3 regions of the Enterobacter cloacae complex sp. HYC042_NIDB genome follow, and region 2 is predicted to be linked to each of the others. Evidence: predicted binding sites of a transcription regulator. Region 2 holds the regulator's gene; each other region holds the start of a gene.
The links. The regulator PurR, encoded in region 2, represses purine synthesis genes. The targets are predictions, from matches to a motif close to CANGCAAACGTTTGCNTG.
Positions count from the first base shown of each region.

Region 1: the regulator PurR is predicted to act here: its motif matches at 4,860-4,877, upstream of OKF39_RS05935 (nucleoside-specific channel-forming protein Tsx).
Region 3: the regulator PurR is predicted to act here: its motif matches at 1,570-1,587, upstream of purL (phosphoribosylformylglycinamidine synthase).

Region 1 covers NZ_CP109650.1:1,254,352-1,261,369, forward strand. The annotation lists gene secD (protein translocase subunit SecD) at 1-1,533, shown strand, start outside; gene secF (protein translocase subunit SecF) at 1,544-2,515, shown strand; gene OKF39_RS05925 (VOC family protein) at 2,658-3,023, shown strand; gene OKF39_RS05930 (helix-turn-helix transcriptional regulator) at 3,038-3,718, shown strand; gene OKF39_RS05935 (nucleoside-specific channel-forming protein Tsx) at 3,837-4,721, opposite strand; gene OKF39_RS05940 (SadB/YajI family lipoprotein) at 4,992-5,531, opposite strand; gene nrdR (transcriptional regulator NrdR) at 5,684-6,133, shown strand; gene ribD (bifunctional diaminohydroxyphosphoribosylaminopyrimidine deaminase/5-amino-6-(5-phosphoribosylamino)uracil reductase RibD) at 6,138-7,018, shown strand, end outside.
Region 2 covers NZ_CP109650.1:2,226,015-2,233,032, forward strand. The annotation lists gene punC (purine nucleoside transporter PunC) at 1-1,028, opposite strand, end outside; gene punR (DNA-binding transcriptional activator PunR) at 1,143-2,054, shown strand; gene purR (HTH-type transcriptional repressor PurR) at 2,072-3,097, opposite strand; gene cydH (cytochrome bd-I oxidase subunit CydH) at 3,395-3,484, shown strand; gene OKF39_RS10710 (MFS transporter) at 3,648-4,814, shown strand; gene sodB (superoxide dismutase [Fe]) at 4,852-5,433, opposite strand; gene OKF39_RS10720 (C40 family peptidase) at 5,556-6,329, opposite strand; gene grxD (monothiol glutaredoxin 4) at 6,668-7,015, shown strand.
Region 3 covers NZ_CP109650.1:3,715,385-3,722,402, reverse strand. The annotation lists gene mltF (membrane-bound lytic murein transglycosylase MltF) at 1-1,405, opposite strand, end outside; gene purL (phosphoribosylformylglycinamidine synthase) at 1,673-5,560, shown strand; gene qseE (two component system sensor histidine kinase QseE/GlrK) at 6,094-7,018, shown strand, end outside.

The sequences.
Region 1 (7,018 bases), 970 kb from region 2:
GCTCCTGCAACCCCTCGCTGGCTGGCTGCGCTGAACGCAGAGCCAATGAAGCTGGGTCTTGACCTGCGTGGCGGCGTTCACTTCCTGATGGAAGTGGATATGGATACCGCGCTCGGCAAGCTGCAGGAACAGAATATCGACAGCCTGCGCAGCGATCTGCGCAACAAAGGCATCCCATACACTACCGTGCGTAAAGAAGATAACTACGGCATGAGCATCACGTTCCGCGACAGCGCGGCGCGCGATCAGGCTGTAGATTACCTGACCCAACGTCACCGTGACCTGGTGATCACCTCTCAGGGCAGCAACCAGCTGCGCGCGGTGATGACCGATGCGCGTCTGAAAGAAGCGCGTGAATATGCCGTTCAGCAGAACATCAACATTCTGCGTAACCGTGTAAACCAGCTGGGCGTGGCTGAGCCGCTGGTACAGCGTCAGGGTGCTGACCGTATCGTGGTTGAACTGCCGGGTATCCAGGATACCGCGCGTGCGAAAGAGATCCTCGGTGCGACCGCGACGCTGGAATTCCGTCTGGTGAACTCCAATGTCGATCAGTCTGCCGCGGCGTCTGGCCGTATTCCGGGTGACTCCGAAGTGAAACAGACCCGTGAAGGTCAGCCGGTTGTGCTGTACAAGCGCGTGATCCTGACCGGTGACCACATCACCGACTCCACTTCAAGCCAGGATGAGTACAACCAGCCGCAGGTTAACATCTCGCTGGATAGCGCGGGTGGTAACATCATGTCTAACTTCACCAAGGACAACATCGGCAAACCGATGGCGACCCTGTTCGTGGAGTACAAAGACAGCGGTAAGAAAGATGCAAACGGCCGTGCGGTGCTGGTGAAAGAGGAAGAGGTGATTAACATCGCCAACATCCAGTCTCGTCTGGGTAACAGCTTCCGTATTACCGGTATTAGTAACCCGAACGAAGCGCGTCAGCTCTCGCTGCTGCTGCGTGCCGGTGCGCTGATTGCGCCAATTCAGATTGTTGAAGAACGTACCATTGGTCCAACTCTGGGTATGCAAAACATCCAGCAGGGTCTGGAAGCGTGTCTGGCCGGTCTGGCGGTCTCTATCCTCTTCATGATCTTCTTCTATAAGAAGTTCGGTCTGATTGCGACCTCCGCGCTGATCGCAAACCTGGTGCTGATCATCGGCATTATGTCCCTGCTGCCGGGGGCGACGCTGACCATGCCGGGGATTGCGGGTATCGTTCTGACCCTTGCGGTGGCGGTCGACGCCAACGTACTGATTAACGAACGTATCAAAGAAGAGTTGAGCAACGGTCGCTCTGTCCAGCAGGCGATTGACGAAGGTTATAAAGGCGCGTTCAGCTCTATCTTCGATGCGAACGTAACAACACTGATCAAGGTTCTTATCCTGTATGCAGTGGGTACTGGCGCGATCAAAGGCTTTGCGATTACCACCGGTATCGGTGTCGCAACGTCAATGTTTACCGCTATTGTCGGCACCCGTGCCATCGTGAACCTGCTGTACGGCGGCAAGCGCGTCAAAAAGCTGTCTATCTGAGGAGTGCGTTGTGGCACAGGAATATACTGTTGAACAATTGAACCATGGCCGTAAAGTCTGGGACTTTATGCGCTGGGACTACTGGGCCTTCGGCATTTCAGGTTTACTGCTGATTTTGTCCATCGTCATTATGGGCGTGAAGGGCTTTAACTGGGGTCTCGATTTCACCGGTGGTACGGTCATCGAGATCTCCCTGGAAAAACCGGTCGATATGGACCAGATGCGCGAATCGCTGCAGAAAGCGGGCTTTGAAGAGCCGCTGCTGCAGAACTTCGGCAGCAGCCGCGACATCATGGTGCGTATGCCGCCGGTGCACGATGCCAACGGCAGCCAGGAGCTGGGTAGCAAGGTCGTACAGGTCATTAACGAGACCACCAGCCAGAGCGCGGCGGTCAAGCGTATTGAGTTCGTCGGCCCGAGCGTGGGTGCGGACCTGGCGCAAACCGGCGCCATGGCGCTGCTGGTGGCGCTGATCTCCATCCTGGTGTACGTCGGTTTCCGCTTCGAGTGGCGACTGGCGGCCGGTGTGGTTATCGCCCTGGCGCACGACGTGGTGATCACCATGGGCATACTGTCTCTGTTCCACATTGAGATTGACCTGACCATCGTGGCATCCCTGATGTCCGTAATCGGTTACTCACTGAACGACAGTATCGTGGTATCTGACCGTATCCGTGAAAACTTCCGTAAGATCCGTCGCGGCACGCCGTACGAAATCTTTAACGTGTCGTTGACCCAGACGCTGCATCGTACCTTGATCACCTCTGGTACTACCCTGATGGTGATCCTGATGCTGTTCCTCTTCGGTGGCCCGGTGCTGGAAGGCTTCTCGCTGACCATGCTGATCGGTGTCTCCATCGGTACGGCGTCGTCTATTTACGTGGCGTCCGCTCTGGCACTGAAACTTGGCATGAAGCGTGAGCACCTGCTCCAGCAGAAGGTTGAGAAAGAAGGGGCGGATCAGCCGTCCATTCTGCCGTAAGGCGACGTTTAGCGCGTTATCTGAATCCCGGTCTGTTGACCGGGATTTTTTTTATCTGCTCCTGACAAACACTCCTGACAGTATGCTGTCAGGAGCCCTGCCGTAGACTCCTTCTGAACCCAAACAACAGGCAGGAGGATGTATGAAAAGCGTAATTAACTGGTTTGAAATTCCGGTTTCGGATATGGATCGTGCCATCAAATTTTATGAGCCGGTGATGCAGCTCGCGCTGCGTCGCGAGAAAATGGACATTGCCGAGCTGGCGGTTTTCCCGCATGAGGATCCCGCCACCGGAGGAGCGCTGGCAAAATTTGACGGCGTTACGCCCTCTTTGCAGGGCGCTATTATTTACCTGCATACTGACAATCTGGCGGCCACGCTCGATCGCATCGCCTCTGCGGGCGGCGAGTGCGTGTTTGGCCCGCTGGAGCTGCCGCATGGTATCGGCACTATCGCACTGTTTACCGACAGCGAGGGTAACCGCGTCGGCCTTCATCAACCTGCCTGAGAGCGAATGACGTTATGACCCGACGCGCTGACCGTTTGTTTCAGATTGTGCAGATCCTGCGGGGCAGGCGTCTGACAACGGCAGCGCATCTGGCGGACCGGCTTGGCGTGTCCGAGCGCACGGTCTACCGCGATATCCGCGACCTGTCGCTTTCCGGCGTGCCGGTGGAAGGCGAGGCGGGAAGCGGATATCGGCTGATGTCGGGTTTTGACCTGCCGCCGCTGATGCTGACAAATAAGGAATCCGAAGCGCTGATGGTCGCGATTCGCCTGCTCAAAACCTGGGGAGGTGAATCGCTGTCGCGCGAGCTGGAGTCGGCCCAGGAGAAGGTGCTGGCTATTCTGCCCGAGGAGAGCCGCAGAAAGGCGGAGCAGACGCGGATCTACGCCCCGGATTTTTGCATGCAAAGCCACTCCCGCAGCGATTTTGACATGATTCACCAGGCGATTTCCGCTCAGCGCGTATTGGCGCTGCATTATCGTGATGAAGCCGGGCTACTCTCAAAACGTGAGGTACAGCCGCTGGGGTTATTCTTCTGGGGGGAGCGCTGGCTGCTGGCGGCATGGTGTGAACGGCGCGATGACTACCGCTGTTTCCGGCTCGACCGGTGTCTCAATGTTGTAATGACGGAGAGGCGGTTCAGTGAGAGTGCGGACAGGTCTTTGGCGGATTTTTTGCGCAAGGTGAAGCAGTAAAAAGCCGGGTGGCGAGGTAAAAGCAAAACGGCAACGATGTTGCCGTTTTTTGTGTTTGCACCCTCTCCCATGGGAGAGGGAAGGGGTGAGGGCACCAGCCCGCACAATCCCGCACGGATTAGAAGTTGTAACCCACGACCAGGTAACCACCCCAGCCGGTAGAGCGGACGCTAAAGTCGCCGTTACCGAAGTTCAGGCTCGCATCGTCGTTCCACTGGCCACCGTTGTGCCAGTAACGCGCAACAACAGAGTAGTGCCAGTGATCGTAGTTCAGCGCCAGGATGTGGCTGGAGGCGATGGAATCGTTGGTACGCGCTTTCTTGCCGTTCAGGTCACGGAAATCGTCGTCGCCCAGGTCTGAGCCCCAGTCAAAGTTAGTGAAACCGATGTAGCTCAGATTACCGCCCCACAGCTGGGTAATTGGCACGAAGTATTTCACTTTGAAACGGTAGCCGTCCCACTCGTTTTCATTCGCTGCGCCGTAGTTCTGCCACTGGTATTTTGCATACACGTTCAGGGATAGGCTCATTGGCAGGCCGGTGTCAATGTCAGTACCCAGACCCATATACCAGGTGCTCTGACGACCGGACTTATTGCGGCCCATGTCGTAGATGTAGTTGTTCGCGAAGTACCACTCTTTGAACGGACCAAACGCCAGGCTGGTACCGGTCAGTTTGTCGATGGAGAAGCGCGGTTCAATCTCCATGAACAGTGGGGAACCGTGGTTCCAGATACCTTTCGCATCGGTGTTACCACCGAAGAACACAGGCGCATCCATATAGCCGTAGAAATCAAACCAGTCTTTCTTGGCGAACGCTTCATATTCCAGGTAGGTATCGTTGCGGATCTGCGGTCCGAAACGGGTGTGGTAGCTGCCTACCACGTTAACGCTCTGGTGCCACCAGTCGGAGAGGTATTGTGGTTTCTCGTTTTCCGCTGCGTTAACAGTGAAAGAGGAGGACAGTGCCAGAACTGCACCGGCTGCGAGTAATGTTTTTTTCATAATCATGCCACTGATTGAAATTCCCTTCCGGGAGTGAAAAATGCGCGAATTGCGTTTCTAAATATTTCGTGTTTCTGCGGTGCCTATTATAGGAATCCCTGCTCACAAAAATATGTGTTGTTTCACATATCTCTCACACGCGTAATCGATTGCGTTCACGTTTGCGTACTTTAAACGGCCGGGATTGTAGCGGCAATCATTTCTGTTGCCAATCCATACGAAATGTAAATGTTAGCGGAGTGACATTTCACTCCGCTCAAAAGGAAGGGATTACTGCGCGGCAGGTTGGATGTCGTGAATGCGGATAAAGCCTAACTGCTCAGGCGTAAGTCCGCTTAGCTGAAGTGGAATATCCACATCGCTGGGCGCTAACACGCTGGCCGGAGCGGTGAACAGCTGGTTCTTCACGTTCACCTCCTGGTAGCTCTCCGTGGTGCCCTGGATCTGGCCCCACTCTACGGTGCCGCTGAAGGCGGGCAGCGGATCGTTGGACTCACCGTGAATACGTAATGTTGCGCGCGTACCATCCGCATTCGCCGCCACATTCACCAGAGACATCTTCAGCGTGCCAATCTGGCTATTAAGCAGGGCAGGCGTATTCGCTCCTGGCAGCAGATATACTCCGCTGGTGGATTTAGCGTTCAGCGCGTTTTGCTGGGTGATCTTCACCGTTTCTTTGTTCAGTTTGTCCATCGCCGTGTTGAGCGTATTCACGCTTTGTTTCATCTGGCGGACTTCGGTTTGCTGTGCACAGGCACTAAGGGTGAAGAGGCTCCCCACCAGTAAAATTTTCAGGTAACGTCTTGTCATAGCGTTTATTCCTTGAAATGACGGATCCCCATAATGGTAGCCAGCAACGTACCGCCGGACATAGATCCTTTGTCTCAAAAAAGCTCCTCCTTTGTTGTCAGGCCAGATCAGGGTAAAATGAAAATCAGTTAACCAGATAACAGGGATACCGTATGCATTGCCCATTCTGCTCCGCTGTGGATACCAAAGTCATCGACTCTCGCCTTGTGGGCGAAGGGTCTTCTGTGCGCCGTCGTCGGCAGTGTCTGGTGTGCAACGAGCGTTTCACGACCTTTGAGGTTGCAGAGCTGGTAATGCCGCGCGTGGTAAAAAGTAACGACGTGCGCGAGCCGTTTAACGAAGAGAAACTGCGCAGCGGAATGCTGAAGGCCCTCGAAAAACGGCCCGTCAGCGCGGATGATGTCGAAATGGCGTTAAACCACATTAAATCTTACCTGCGTGGCCTGGGCGAGCGTGAAGTGCCGAGCAAAATGATCGGCAACCTGGTGATGGAGCAGCTGAAAAAGCTCGATAAGGTCGCCTATATCCGCTTCGCCTCTGTCTACCGCAGTTTCGAAGATATCAAAGAGTTTGGCGAAGAGATCGCCCGCTTACAGGATTAAGCCCATGCAGGATGAGAAGTACATGGCGCGAGCCATGAAGCTGGCGCAGCGCGGTCGTTTTACCACCCATCCTAACCCCAACGTCGGGTGCGTTATCGTGAAAGATGGCGAGATCGTGGGGGAAGGGTTTCACTATCGCGCAGGCGAGCCGCATGCTGAAGTGCATGCCCTGCGTATGGCGGGGGAGAAAGCGCGAGGCGCGACGGCCTACGTGACGCTGGAGCCCTGCAGCCACCACGGGCGCACGCCGCCGTGCTGTGAAGCGCTGATTGCGGCAGGGATTTCGCGCGTGGTCGCCGCTATGCAGGATCCTAACCCGCAGGTGGCGGGCCGCGGCTTGTATCGTCTGCAACAGGAAGGGATCGACGTCAGCCACGGCCTGATGATGAAAGATGCGGAAGCCATCAACAAAGGCTTCCTGAAGCGCATGCGCACCGGTTTTCCGTATATCCAGCTTAAGCTGGGCGCCTCGCTGGACGGCCGTACGGCAATGGCGAACGGTGAAAGCCAGTGGATCACCTCGCCGCAGGCAAGGCGCGATGTGCAACGTCTGCGCGCGCAAAGCCATGCTATCCTCACCAGCAGTGAAACCGTTCTGGCTGACGATCCGGCCATGACCGTGCGCTGGGATGAGCTGAATGCCGATACCCAGGCGCTTTATCCGCAGGAGAACCTGCGCCAGCCGCTGCGTATTATTATTGATAGCCAGAACCGCGTGACCCCGGCGCACCGCATCGTGCATCAGCCGGGTGAAACCTGGATTGCGCGCACCAAAGAAGATACGCGCGAATGGCCGGAAGGCGTGCGCAGCATTATGGTGCCGGAGCATAACGGACATCTGGATCTCGTGGTGCTGATGATGTTGCTCGGCAAGCAGCAGGTGAA
Region 2 (7,018 bases):
CCCAGCTGCAGGGTGTTCTGCAGCGCAGCCGCGCGGCCTGTCGCCTGCGGGAACGGACGCAGCGCCTGCGCCACAACGATAGGGTAGATCGCCCCGTTCGCTATGGCCATCACGCAGAATGGAATCAATATTTCGGCCAGACCCGCGCCCGGAATAAACCCTACGGCCCAGGTGCCGATGACGCTCAGCGCATAGAGCACCAGCAGCCACGGCAACATCTGCTGGCCTTCCCATTTTTGCAGCGCCGCGCGACAGCCGTACCCGCCCACCAGGAACGCGATGGTCTGCGGAACGTAGCTCAGGCCAATGGCCGCCGGGCTATAGCCCATATCGTGCAGAATAAACGGCGAGCCGGTCAGCCACGCGAAGAAGCTCGCCGAGCAGGCGGCATAGATCAGAACGTTGCCGCGATACGCTTTCGCGCTCAGCAGGGAGGTGAAGGTAATCGGCTTCGCGTCTGCGTGCGCCTCTTTTTTATGCGCGGGCTTGAGGGCGAACGCCGGCAGCATCAGCACCAGCGTGATGGCAAACAGTGTGGCAAAGATGGCCTGCCAGTCAAAGTGCGCGAGGATCCAGCTTCCCAGCAGCGGGGCGAGGGCCGGTGAGAGCCCTACCAGCGGCATGATGGTGGCGAAAATACGGTTAGTGCGGTTCGCCGGATAGTAATCGGTGACCAGCGCCTGCCAGGTCACGGCCGCGGCACAGACGCCGACCGCCTGAACAAACCGCAGCACCAGCAGCCAGGTGGCATCGCGCACCCATAGCATCCCCAGGCAGCCCACGGCAAAAATGGCCAGCCCCAGCAGCAGCACCGGTTTACGCCCAAAGCGATCCGAAAGCGGTCCCCAGAGCAGCTGCGCGAAGGCAAAACCGGCCAGGAACAGGCTCAGGCTGGCGCTGATGGCGGCAGCAGGGGTTTGCAAATCTTCCTGCATGGCGGCAAACGCCGGCAGGTACATATCGGTGGCCAAAAAGCCCAGCACGCTTAAGCCGCCGAGCCAGACTAAAAAACCTTTCCTGGGTTGCACTGTTTTATTCTCCTGAGGAGGCAGGTATATGTTGGCGCTGAGTGTAGGGAGTGCAAAGCCGCTTGTGAAACGCTAATATTTGGCGGGTGCATTCAAATTTTTTGCAGGCAGAAAATGTGGTCCGATTATTCTCTTGAAGTGGTCGATGCTGTCGCGCGTAACGGCAGCTTTAGCGGAGCGGCGCAGGAGTTGCACCGCGTCCCTTCGGCCATCAGCTATACGGTGCGACAGCTTGAGGAGTGGTTGGCGGTACCGCTGTTTGAACGGCGGCATCGTGATGTTGAATTAACGCCCGCAGGGGCGTGGTTTTTGAAGGAAGGGCGTTCTGTTATCAAAAAAATGCAGATCACCCGCGAGCAGTGTCAGCAGATCGCGAACGGCTGGCGGGGCCACCTTTCCATTGCGGTGGATAACATCGTTAAGCCCGAGCGCACCCGGCAGATGATTGTCGATTTTTATCGGCATTTCTCAGACGTAGAACTGCGGGTCTCGCAGGAGGTGTTTAACGGCGTCTGGGATGCGCTGGCGGACGGCAGGGTAGAGATGGCGATTGGCGCGACCCAGGCGATCCCGGTCGGGGGACGTTACGCCTTTCGCGATATGGGGATGCTGAGCTGGAAATGCGTGGTGGCAAGCGATCATCCGCTGGCGGCGACGGAAGGGCCGCTGAGCGACGATACGCTGCGCAGCTGGCCGTCGCTGGTGCTGGAAGATACCTCCCGCTCGCTGCCGAAGCGAATTACCTGGCTGCTGGACAACCAGCGGCGGGTTGTCGCCCCTGACTGGGGATCGTCGGCGACGTGCCTCAGCGCCGGGCTCTGCGTAGGCATGGTGCCCGCCCATTTTGCACGTCCGCGAATCGACACCGGTGAGTGGGTTGAGCTAACGCTGGAGAATCCGTTCCCGGATGCGGCCTGCTGCCTCACCTGGCAACAAAATGATGTCTCGCCGGCGATGGCCTGGCTGCTGGACTATCTGGGGGACAGCGAAACGCTTAACCGGGAGTGGCTGCGGGAGCCAGACTGACTGGCTCCGCAATGAAATTAACGACGGTAGTCGCGGAACGGGCCATCCGCAACGGAACGGCGTTCGATGAGGCGAGGGTGAACTTCAATGGACTGTGACTCTTCACGCTTGTTGACGATCCTGTCCAGCAGCATATTGAAGGCCGTTTCACCCAGTGAATCTTTCGGCTGGTGAATGGTGGTTAACGCTGGCGTGAAGAAGCGCGCGTTGCGCACGTTGTCATACCCGATCACGGAGATGTCCTGCGGTACGCGCAGACCCAGCTCGTCGGCCGCACAGAGGGCGCCCATCGCCATGATATCGCCCCCGCAGAAAACGGCGGTTGGACGGTGAGGCTGGGAGACGATCTGCTGCATCGCGCGGTAGCCTGATTCCGGCTCAAAGTCGCCCTGCACGATCCAGTTTTCCGGCACGGTGATTAGCGCTTCTTCCATCGCTTTCATAAAACCGGCCAGGCGGCCCGCGCCGGTGTTGCGTTCCAGCGGACCCGGGATCACGCCAATCTCGCGGTGGCCGCGTTCGATCAGATAACGGCCCGCCATGTAACCGCCTTCAAAGGCGTTATCGATAACGGAGTCGGTGAAGTCGGCGCGCGCTTCGCCCCAGTCCATCACCACCATAGGGATATGGCGATACTCTTCCAGCATCGACAGCACGGATTCCGGGTACTCTGAACACATTACCAGCAGGCCGTCCACGCGCTTTTGCGCCATCATCGACAGGTAGGCGCGCTGTTTTTCAATGCTGTTCCAGGCGTTGCCGAGAATCAGGGTATAGCCTTTCTGGAAGCAGTTTTTTTCTACCGCTTCAATGATCTCGGCAAAATAGGCCGCTTCGCTGCTGGTCGCCAGCAGACCAATAGACTTGGTGTGATTAACCTTGAGGCTGCGCGCAACCGCGCTCGGCGAGTAGTGCAGCTCTTTGATCGCTGCCCAGACGGCGTTGCGCGTCTCTTCCGCCACAAAACGGGTTTTGTTAATTACATGTGATACGGTTGTAGTGGAAACGTTTGCGCGTTTTGCTACGTCTTTAATTGTTGCCATTAAATGTCACTCCAGACCATATCCTAAACTCCTGAAAAACTTGAAGGTAAACGTTTGCCTTCTCTCACCCTTATCACGCAATTTTGAATTGCGGCACGCCGGGAAAACGACACGGGACGTCAGGAGGGGGTCAATGGCCGGTACGCTAATAAATTTAGCGTGGAATTTTGGCCTATCTTGATGAAAAGGGGAAGAGGTAAAGTGTTTATCAGCTTAAATCCAGGAAGATTTTTGACGTAAACTGTGCAAAAATGAGCAAGCTCACTTTTCGTGGGGGGATTAAAAGGAGAAAAATTGATGAGTTCCGATCTGAAGTTTTCGCTGTTCACCACCGTTATTGTGCTGGCGCTGATTGTGGCGGCTGGCCTGACGGCTGCGCTGCATTGATTTACGCGGGGGGAGAGCCTTCTCCCTCCCGAACGCTCCGATTGTTACTTCTCTGGCAAAAATCTTTTGCCATTTTGTTAACTTCTCATTTTTTGTGATTGATGTCATGCTTTCCGCTTCTTTGTTCTGTGTCACCACATGACACGGCATCCGGAGTTGACGCATGAAAATCAATTTTCCCCTGCTGGCCCTGGCGATTGGCGCTTTTGGGATTGGCACCACTGAATTCTCCCCGATGGGGTTACTGCCCGTTATCGCCCGGGGCGTGGACGTCTCGATCCCGGCCGCCGGGATGTTAATCAGCGCCTACGCTATCGGCGTGATGGTGGGAGCGCCGCTGATGACGCTTCTGCTTTCGCACCGTGCGCGTCGCAATGCGCTGATTTTCCTGATGGCGATTTTCACCCTGGGCAACGTGCTTTCGGCCATTTCGCCGGATTACACCACTCTGATGCTGTCGCGCATTCTGACCAGCCTCAACCACGGTGCCTTCTTTGGTCTGGGCTCAGTCGTGGCCGCAAGCGTGGTGCCAAAACACAAGCAGGCCAGCGCCGTGGCGACCATGTTTATGGGGCTGACCATCGCTAACATCGGCGGTGTTCCTGCGGCAACCTGGCTGGGCGAGGTCATTGGCTGGCGGATGTCCTTCCTGGCGACGGCCGGACTGGGCGTGGTCGCGATGGTGGCGTTATTCTTCTCCCTGCCAAAAGGCAGTGCGGGTGAACGCCCTGATGTACGCAGAGAGCTGTCGGTGCTGATGCGCCCGCAGGTACTCTCCGCGCTGCTGACCACCGTGCTGGGGGCAGGAGCGATGTTTACCCTCTACACCTATATTTCGCCGGTCTTACACGACATTACCCACGCAACGCCACTCTTTGTTACCGCGATGCTGGTGCTGATTGGCGTCGGCTTCTCGATTGGCAACTATCTCGGCGGGAAATTTGCTGACCGTTCCGTGAACGGCACGCTGAAGGGCTTTTTAACCCTGCTGATTGTCATTATGGTCGCGATCCCGTGGCTGGCGCAGAATGAATTCGGCGCGGCGATTGCGATGGTTGTCTGGGGCGCTGCCACCTTTGCCGTGGTGCCGCCGCTGCAGATGCGCGTGATGCGTGTCGCCCATGAGGCGCCGGGTCTCTCGTCTTCCGTGAATATCGGGGCATTCAATCTCGGCAATGCGCTGGGCGCCGCCGCCGGAGGCGCCGTGATTTCAGGCGGTCTGGGGTACAGTTTTGTGCCGGTGATGGGGGCGATTATTGCCGCGCTCGGCCTGCTGCTGGTGATGATGTCCGGCCGTAAACAGCCTGAAGCGGTTTGCACGGCTGAATAAGCAAAAACGCAGAAGGGTTACCCCTTCTGCGTGTCTCTTACGCGGCGAAGTTCTTCGCGACAAAGTCCCAGTTAACCAGAGCCCAGAAGTGCTCCAGGTAGTTCGGGCGCGCATTACGGTAATCAATGTAGTAAGCATGTTCCCACACGTCCACGGTCATCAGCGGCGTAGCGCTGGTGGTCAGCGGGGTGCCCGCGTTAGACGTGGACACGATAGCCAGTTTGCCATCCGCCTCTTTTACCAGCCACGTCCAGCCAGAACCGAAGTTCTTGATGGCGGCATCGGTAAACTTCGCTTTAAACTCTGCAAAGCTGCCAAAGGCGGCGTTGATGGCGGCTGCCAGTTCACCGGCAGGTTCGCCACCGGCATTCGGCGCCAGGCAGTGCCAGTAGAAAGTGTGGTTCCACACCTGAGCCGCGTTGTTAAAAACGCCACCCTCTGAGCTGCGAACGATCTCTTCCAGCGTTTTGCCTTCAAAATCGGTGCCCTTGATGAGGTTGTTCAGGTTAGTGACGTACGTCTGATGATGCTTGCCGTAGTGGTATTCCAGGGTTTCCGCTGAAATGTGCGGTGCCAGGGCGTCTTTTGCATACGGTAGTGCAGGTAATTCGAACGACATTGCTTCTCTCCTTATTGTATTTTGTGTTGCCAATAACCCTACAGACAACAAGGACAGGATAGCAAATTGAAAGGGTATGCAAAAGAGGAACTTACCCTGCCGCAGATGCGGCAGGGCAGGGATTAACGAATGGTTTTTGGCGTCATGACGCGACGCGCGCCGACGTAGTGACGTACCCAGTAATCTTCGCTGAGCGAGGTGATCTGAATGTCCTGACCGCTGCGCGGAGACTGGATGAATTTCCCGTTGCCGACGTAGACGCCCACGTGGTCAGCCGTACCGCGACCCTGCGTGCGGAAGAAGACCAGGTCGCCGTTTTCCAGCTCACCCCGGTTAACCGGTGACGCATCGCGCAGGTGATACATCTCATTGGCGGTACGTGGAATACGGAATTTAACCAGATCTTTATAGGCGTAATAGACGAGGCCGCTGCAGTCGAAACCGGTACGCGGCGAACTGCCGCCCCAACGATAAGGTTTGCCAATCTGCCCCATCAGTTTATTCATCGCGGTTTTTTGCGCTTTTTGCACACGCACTTTATGCACATCCGCCAGCTTTGTTACCTTCGTGCATTTTGCTTTATGGCCTTTACGGGTAATGCATTTTTCTGTAACGAGGTTAGCGGCGGTCTGCGAAGCTTTATTTTTGGCGGTGCGGGTAGTGCGGGAAGATTTTGTTTTCGTCTTGCTGGAAGCGGTTTGTTTAGTCTGAGCGGTGGTTTTTTTCTTGTCGTTCTTGTTGCTGGTTTTTTTCTTACGTTCTGTGGCTTTCACCAGATGGCTTTTTTGTACAGCAGATTGCCGCGCCTGCTGAGAGGCGTTTGCCGCTGGCGTTAACGTGAGTGATGTAAACAGTAAAGCACAGAGCGTGATCGAGATTTTAGTTATCCGCGCCACTGGGCAGTCCCCTGATATATGCAGGTCATCAATAATACCCGCGTGTGATTTACAAAGCCCGTCGATTCTAATCCATAAAAACCCGAGAAGTTAATAGCATTTTTCAATCTAAAAACGTGTTTCGTTAGCAAGTGCAAAAAAATTCATCATTCTGACGCACAATTGTTCGCTCCCTAAGCAAAACCCTGACGGGCGAAGGGGTAAACACCATTTGCAATGCAACTTTTGTGGAGTCGGGGTAAAATATATAAACGTGACTAAAATGTTATTTTCCGATGCCAGCCTGACCCGCTACAATGTCAGACTATTGCCGTAACAGAAGTTAAAGGAAGCAAGACATGAGCACCACTATTGAAAAAATCCAGCGCCAGATCGCTGAAAACCCGATTCTGCTGTATATGAAAGGTTCTCCGAAGCTGCCAAGCTGCGGCTTCTCCGCGCAAGCGGTTCAGGCGCTGTCAGCCTGTGGTGAGCGTTTTGCTTACGTTGATATCCTGCAGAACCCGGACATCCGCGCTGAGCTGCCAAAATACGCTAACTGGCCGACCTTCCCGCAGCTGTGGGTAGACGGCGAGCTGGTGGGCGGCTGCGATATCCTGATTGAGATGTATCAGCGCGGCGAACTGCAGCAGCTGATCAAAGAGACGGCGGCGAAGTACAAAACGGAAGAGCCGGACGCAGAATAATTT
Region 3 (7,018 bases), 1.5 Mb from region 2:
CCAGCTGTTTTGCCTCTGTTGCCTCTTTCTCTTTCTCCAGCAGATAGCCGACCAGGCTAATCTGATACTTACGTATATTTTCCACGTAGGCGTAGGCTTCATGTCCGCGCGCGTAGCCATACGTCAGCTTGTTGTACCATGGCTTCTGGCTCAGCAGCGGCAGGCGCTGTTTTACGTCTGACCAGCTGTCCGGGTTTCCCTTCGTTTTCGCCGTCAGAGCCCGCGCGTCAAGCATGTGCGCGTAGCCCATGTTGTAGGCCGCCAGCGCAAACCAGATCCGTTCCTCTTCCGGCACGGTTTCCGGGACTTTAGCCATCATATCCTGCAGGTAGCGCGCCCCGCCGCTGATGCTCTGTTCCGCATCGGTACGGTCGTTAACGCCCAGGCTCAGCGCGGTATTTTTGGTTAACATCATCAGTCCGCGTACGCCCGTTGGCGACGTGGCCTGGGTGTCCCAGTGGGACTCCTGGTACGAGATAGCCGCCAGCAGTTTCCAGTCAATCTCCTGGGCATATTTTTCGAAAAGCGGCTGCAGGTCAGGCAGGACGCTGTCAACCGCGCGCAGGAAGCTGCGGGTGTCAACGTAGTCAAAGTCATCCCCGTGGCCGAGGTACTTCTCCTCAAGTCGCGCCAGCGTGCCGTCTTCATTAATGGTGTTATAAAAATCCAGCATGGCCGCCGAGAGGGTCTGGTCATCATCCAGATGGGTAAACCAGGTCACCGGCTGTTCGTCCGTCACGTCCAGCGCCACGGCGATTTCAGGATGCACCCGCTGGAACAGGCTGATCGCCACCGAATCGGCAATGGTGTAAGGCAGTTTCTGATCTTTGACCTGCTCCAGCAGCTCCGTCGTGCCGAGTTTAGGGTCAACCGTCCAGCTCAGATCCGGGTATTTTTTCTCCTTTAACTCACGCAGGTCGTCAATCACTACGTGGCCGGGAGCAATCGTCAGCTGTTGCGCGTTGATCGAGGCAAGCGTACGCGGGCGCAGGCTCCCGACGCGATAAACCAGCTGCTGGGAAACGGAGTAGTAGGTCGGGCCCGGCTGGTAGTTCTTGCTGCGCTCGCTGTTATAGACCAGCCCGGCAGCGAGGATATCGGCGTTGTTGTTGTCCAGGTCGTCAAACAGCTGGTTGATGTTCTGGCGGACGGTAATTTTAAGCTTCACGCCCAGATAATCGGCAAACTGCTGCGCCAGCTCATAATCCAGACCAATAATTTTGCCGTTGATGTCGCTGTAAATCAGCGGAGAGTTGAGGGTACTGACGCGCAGTTCCCCCCGCTCCTGAATGGCGGCGATACGATTTTCGGCTTTGCCGAACCAGGGGATGGAAGGCCAGAGGGCCACTGCCAGCAGCAACGTTACAATGCCGATGAGCAGATAATTAATCTTTAATTTTTTCAATTAGTTAATTCTCTGCGACGCCGGTTGCCTCAGTCTGCTGTAGCCATGTTAATCATAAGGTTTGTCATTGAATGAGCGGCATTTTGCGTAAACTTGCGCCACTTGGCAACCAATTAGAGAGACAGGTCACATCTATTGTTAAACGCTGAAGTCGATTTTATTTCGACGCAAACGGTTTCGTCGGCGCTCAGGATTCTCTATAATGACGCCCGTTTTCCCCCCTTGCGCACACTGTAAGCGCCCCGGCGCTTCGAAGACGAGAGACTTATGATGGAAATTCTGCGTGGTTCGCCTGCACTGTCTGCCTTCCGTATTACCAAACTGCTGGCACGTTTTCAGGCGGCCGACCTTCCGGTAAGCAATATTTACGCTGAGTATGTCCATTTTGCTGACCTGAATGCCCCCCTGAATGCAGAGGAGCGCGTACAGCTGGAACGCCTGCTCAAGTATGGCCCAAATCTGAGCAGCCATACGCCAACCGGCAAACTGATCCTTGCGACGCCGCGTCCGGGCACCATCTCCCCCTGGTCTTCCAAAGCCACCGACATTGCCCACAACTGCGGCCTGAGCCAGATTAACCGTCTGGAACGCGGCGTAGCGTACTACGTCGAAGCCTCTACCCTGAGCGACGCGCAGTGGCAGGCGGTTGCGGCTGAATTGCACGACCGCATGATGGAGAGCGTGTTTGCCTCTCTTGATGACGCACAGAAGCTTTTCTCCCATCATCAGCCTGCGCCGGTACAGAGCGTGGACCTGCTGGGGCAGGGCCGTCAGGCGCTGATTGACGCCAACCTGCGTCTCGGCCTGGCGCTGGCAGAAGACGAAATTGACTACCTGCAGGACGCGTTCGTTAAGCTCAACCGCAACCCGAACGACATCGAACTCTACATGTTCGCGCAGGCCAACTCTGAGCACTGCCGCCATAAGATTTTCAACGCCGACTGGATCATCGACGGCGAACAGCAGCCGAAGTCGCTGTTCAAAATGATCAAAAACACCATGGAACAAACCCCTGACCACGTGCTGTCTGCCTATAAAGACAACGCCGCGGTGATGGAAGGTTCCGAGGTGGGCCGCTTCTTCGCCGATCGCGAAGCAGGGCGCTATGACTTCCATCAGGAGCCTGCGCATATTCTGATGAAAGTGGAAACCCACAACCACCCGACGGCCATTTCTCCGTGGCCGGGTGCGGCGACCGGCTCCGGCGGCGAAATCCGTGACGAAGGGGCGACCGGTCGTGGGGCGAAACCAAAAGCGGGTCTGGTCGGTTTCTCCGTCTCCAACCTGCGCATCCCTGGCTTTGAACAGCCGTGGGAAGAAGATTTCGGCAAGCCAGAGCGCATCGTGACCGCGCTGGATATCATGACCGAAGGTCCGCTGGGCGGCGCGGCGTTTAACAACGAATTTGGTCGTCCGGCGCTGAACGGTTACTTCCGTACCTACGAAGAGAAGGTGGACAGCCACAACGGCGAAGAGCTGCGCGGCTACCACAAACCGATCATGCTGGCAGGCGGGATCGGCAACATCCGTGCCGATCACGTGCAGAAAGGCGAGATCGTCGTCGGCGCGAAGCTGATCGTGCTGGGCGGCCCGGCGATGAACATCGGTCTGGGCGGCGGCGCGGCCTCCTCTATGGCCTCCGGCCAGTCTGATGCGGATCTCGATTTTGCCTCCGTGCAGCGTGACAACCCAGAGATGGAGCGTCGCTGCCAGGAAGTGATCGACCGCTGCTGGCAGCTGGGCGATGCTAACCCGATTCTGTTCATCCACGACGTGGGCGCGGGCGGCCTGTCCAACGCCATGCCGGAGCTGGTGAGCGACGGCGGTCGCGGTGGCCGTTTCAACCTGCGCGATATCCTGAGCGATGAGCCGGGCATGAGCCCGCTCGAAATCTGGTGTAACGAATCCCAGGAGCGCTACGTGCTGGCGGTTGCGGCCGACCAGCTGCCGCTGTTTGACGAGCTGTGCCGCCGCGAACGCGCGCCGTATGCCGTCATCGGTGAAGCGACCGAAGAGCAGCACCTGACTCTGAGCGACACCCATTTCGACAACCAGCCTATCGATCTGCCACTGGACGTGCTGCTCGGTAAAACGCCGAAGATGACCCGCGACGTAACAACCCGTAAAGCAGCGGGCAAAGCGCTGGATCGCCAGGGCATCACCGTGGCAGAAGCCGTTAATCGCGTGCTACACCTGCCTGCTGTTGCTGAGAAAACCTTCCTGGTGACCATCGGCGATCGTACCGTGACCGGTATGGTGTCGCGCGATCAGATGGTTGGCCCGTGGCAGATCCCGGTGGCGAACTGCGCCGTGACCACCGCGAGCCTCGACAGCTACTACGGCGAAGCGATGGCGCTGGGCGAACGCACCCCGGTGGCGCTGCTGGACTTCGCCGCCTCCGCACGACTGGCGGTTGGTGAAGCGCTGACCAACATTGCGGCGACGCAGATTGGCGACATCAAACGTATCAAACTTTCCGCGAACTGGATGGCGGCAGCCGGTCACCCTGGTGAAGACGCGGGCCTGTATGAAGCCGTGAAAGCGGTGGGTGAGGAGCTGTGCCCAGCCCTCGGCCTGACCATTCCGGTGGGTAAAGACTCCATGTCGATGAAAACCCGCTGGCAGGAGGGTAACGAGCAGCGCGAGATGACGTCTCCGCTGTCGCTGGTGATCACCGCGTTTGCCCGTGTAGAAGACGTACGCCATACCGTTACGCCGCAGCTGGCGACCGAAGATAACGCCCTGTTGTTGATTGACCTGGGTAAAGGCCACAACGCGCTGGGCGCCACCGCACTGGCGCAGGTTTACCGTCAACTTGGCGACAAGCCAGCCGACGTGCGCGACGTGGCGCAGCTAAAAGGCTTCTACGACGCAATTCAGGCGCTGGTGGCACAGCGCAAGCTGCTGGCCTACCACGACCGTTCCGACGGCGGCCTGCTGGTGACCCTGGCAGAGATGGCCTTCACCGGCCACTGCGGCGTGGAAGCGAACATTGCAACGCTTGGCGAAGACCGCCTGGCGGCGCTGTTTAACGAAGAGCTGGGTGCAGTGATTCAGGTTCGCGCCGCAGACCGCGAGGCGGTGGAAGCGATTCTGGCGAAGCACGGTCTGGCAGACTGCGTCCACTATCTGGGGAAAGCCGTTCAGGGCGACCGTTTCGTCATTGAGGCCGACGGTCACGCCGTGTTCAGCGAAAGCCGCACCACGCTGCGCATGTGGTGGGCAGAAACTACATGGCAGATGCAGCGCCTGCGCGATAACCCGGAATGCGCCGATCAGGAGCATAACGCGAAAGCGAATGACCAGGATCCCGGCCTGAACGTGAAGCTCTCCTTCGACATCAACGAAGACATCGCTGCGCCGTACATTGCGACCGGCGCGCGTCCGAAAGTGGCCGTGTTGCGCGAGCAGGGCGTTAACTCCCACGTTGAGATGGCTGCGGCCTTCCACCGCGCGGGCTTTGACGCTATCGACGTCCATATGAGCGACCTGCTGGCCGGGCGTACCGGTCTGGAAGATTTCCATGCGCTGGTGGCGTGCGGCGGTTTCTCCTACGGTGACGTGCTGGGCGCAGGCGAAGGCTGGGCGAAGTCCATTCTGTTTAACAGCCGCGTGCGCGACGAGTTCGAGACCTTCTTCCATCGTCCGCAAACCCTGGCGCTGGGCGTGTGCAACGGCTGCCAGATGATGTCTAACCTGCGCGAGCTGATCCCGGGCAGCGAAGCCTGGCCACGCTTTGTGCGCAACCAGTCCGACCGCTTCGAAGCGCGCTTCAGTCTGGTTGAAGTGACTCAGAGCCCGTCTCTGCTGCTGCAGGGGATGGTTGGCTCTCAGATGCCAATCGCCGTTTCCCACGGCGAAGGTCAGGTAGAAGTGCGCGATGCGGCCCATCTGGCGCAGCTCGAGAGCAAAGGCCTGGTGGCGCTGCGCTTTGTCGATAACTTCGGCAAGGTCACGGAAACCTATCCGGCGAACCCGAACGGCTCCGTCAATGGTATTACGGCGGTGACCAGCGAAAGCGGTCGCGCGACCATCATGATGCCGCACCCTGAACGCGTGTTCCGTACCGTGAGCAACTCCTGGCACCCGGAAAACTGGGGCGAGGACAGCCCGTGGATGCGTATCTTCCGCAACGCGCGTAAACAGCTGGGTTAAGATGTAAAGCAGGTACTTTGTAGACCCGGTGAGCGTAGCGCCACCGGGTTTTTTTATGCGTGTCGCAAAATTGCGACAAAGAGGGTATAGGGGTGTCTCCAAATGGAGACATTTAACTCATTGATTTATATATGGCAGGACAGGTTCCCGTTAAGGTGTTGCTTAATAGCGACACTTAGCCTGGAAATCATTCAGCGCACAACAAATAGATTAAACCAATAAAAGATATATATTTCAATGTGTTAATATTTTGTTTTGCATTCTGGCATGGGTGTTGCATAATATTAACCAGTGGCTCATTCACCTTCTTATGTCAGCCCCTTCGGGACGTGCTACATAAACTTCGAATGACGCACAAAAAGGTGCCTGCCGTCCAACTACTGATCATAGCGATGCTTTATCAGGCCAGGGCGAAACGTCGAGTTAGGCACCGCCTTATTCCATAACAAAGCCGGGTTTTTACCCGGCTTTGTTGTATCTGAAGGGCAGACTCAGTTACGCTCTCCGTAAACCCCCATGAAGAGAGTAATGCGTTGAAACGCTGGCCCGTTTTTCCCCGCTCCCTGCGACAGCTCGTGATGATGGCCTTTCTGCTGATCCTGCTGCCGCTGCTGATCCTCGCCTGGCAGGCATGGCAGAGCCTCAACGCACTGAGTGCCCAGGCGGCGCTGACGAACCGCACCACGCTTATCGATGCCAGACGCAGTGAAGCGATGACCAACGCTGCGCTGGAGATGGAGCGTAGCTATCGTCAGTACTGCGTGCTCGACGATCGGACGCTGGAGAAGGTGTACCAGAGCCAGCGCAAACGCTACAGCGAAATGCTGGATGCCCACGCGGGCGTGCTGCCGGACGACAGGCTGTATCAGGCGTTACGTCAGGATCTGAACGATCTCGCGCAGCTGCAGTGCCAGAACAGCGGCCCGGATGCGGCTGCCGCCGCGCGCCTTGAGGCATTCGCCGCCGCCAATACCGAAATGGTGCAGTCAACGCGCACGGTCATTTTCTCTCGCGGCCAGCAGCTGCAGCAGGAGATTGCCGAGCGCGGCCAGTTCTTCGGCTGGCAGGCGCTGGTGCTGTTCCTGGTGAGCCTCGGGCTGGTGCTGCTCTTTACCCGCATGATCATCGGCCCGGTGAAGGGTATTCAGCGTATGATCAACCGCCTGGGGGAGGGGAAATCGCTCGGGGATACGGTTGCCTTTAAAGGCCCGCGCGAGCTGCGATCCGTCGGTCAGCGCATTATCTGGCTATCCGAGCGCCTGGCGTGGCTGGAATCCCAGCGTCATCAGTTCCTGCGCCATATTTCCCATGAGCTGAAAACCCCGCTGGCCAGCATGCGTGAAGGAACGGAGCTGCTGGCGGACGAGGTGGCAGGGCCACTTACGCCGGAGCAGAAAGAGATTGTCGAAATTCTGGACGCCAGCAGCCGCAACCTGCAAAAGCTGATCGAGCAGCTTC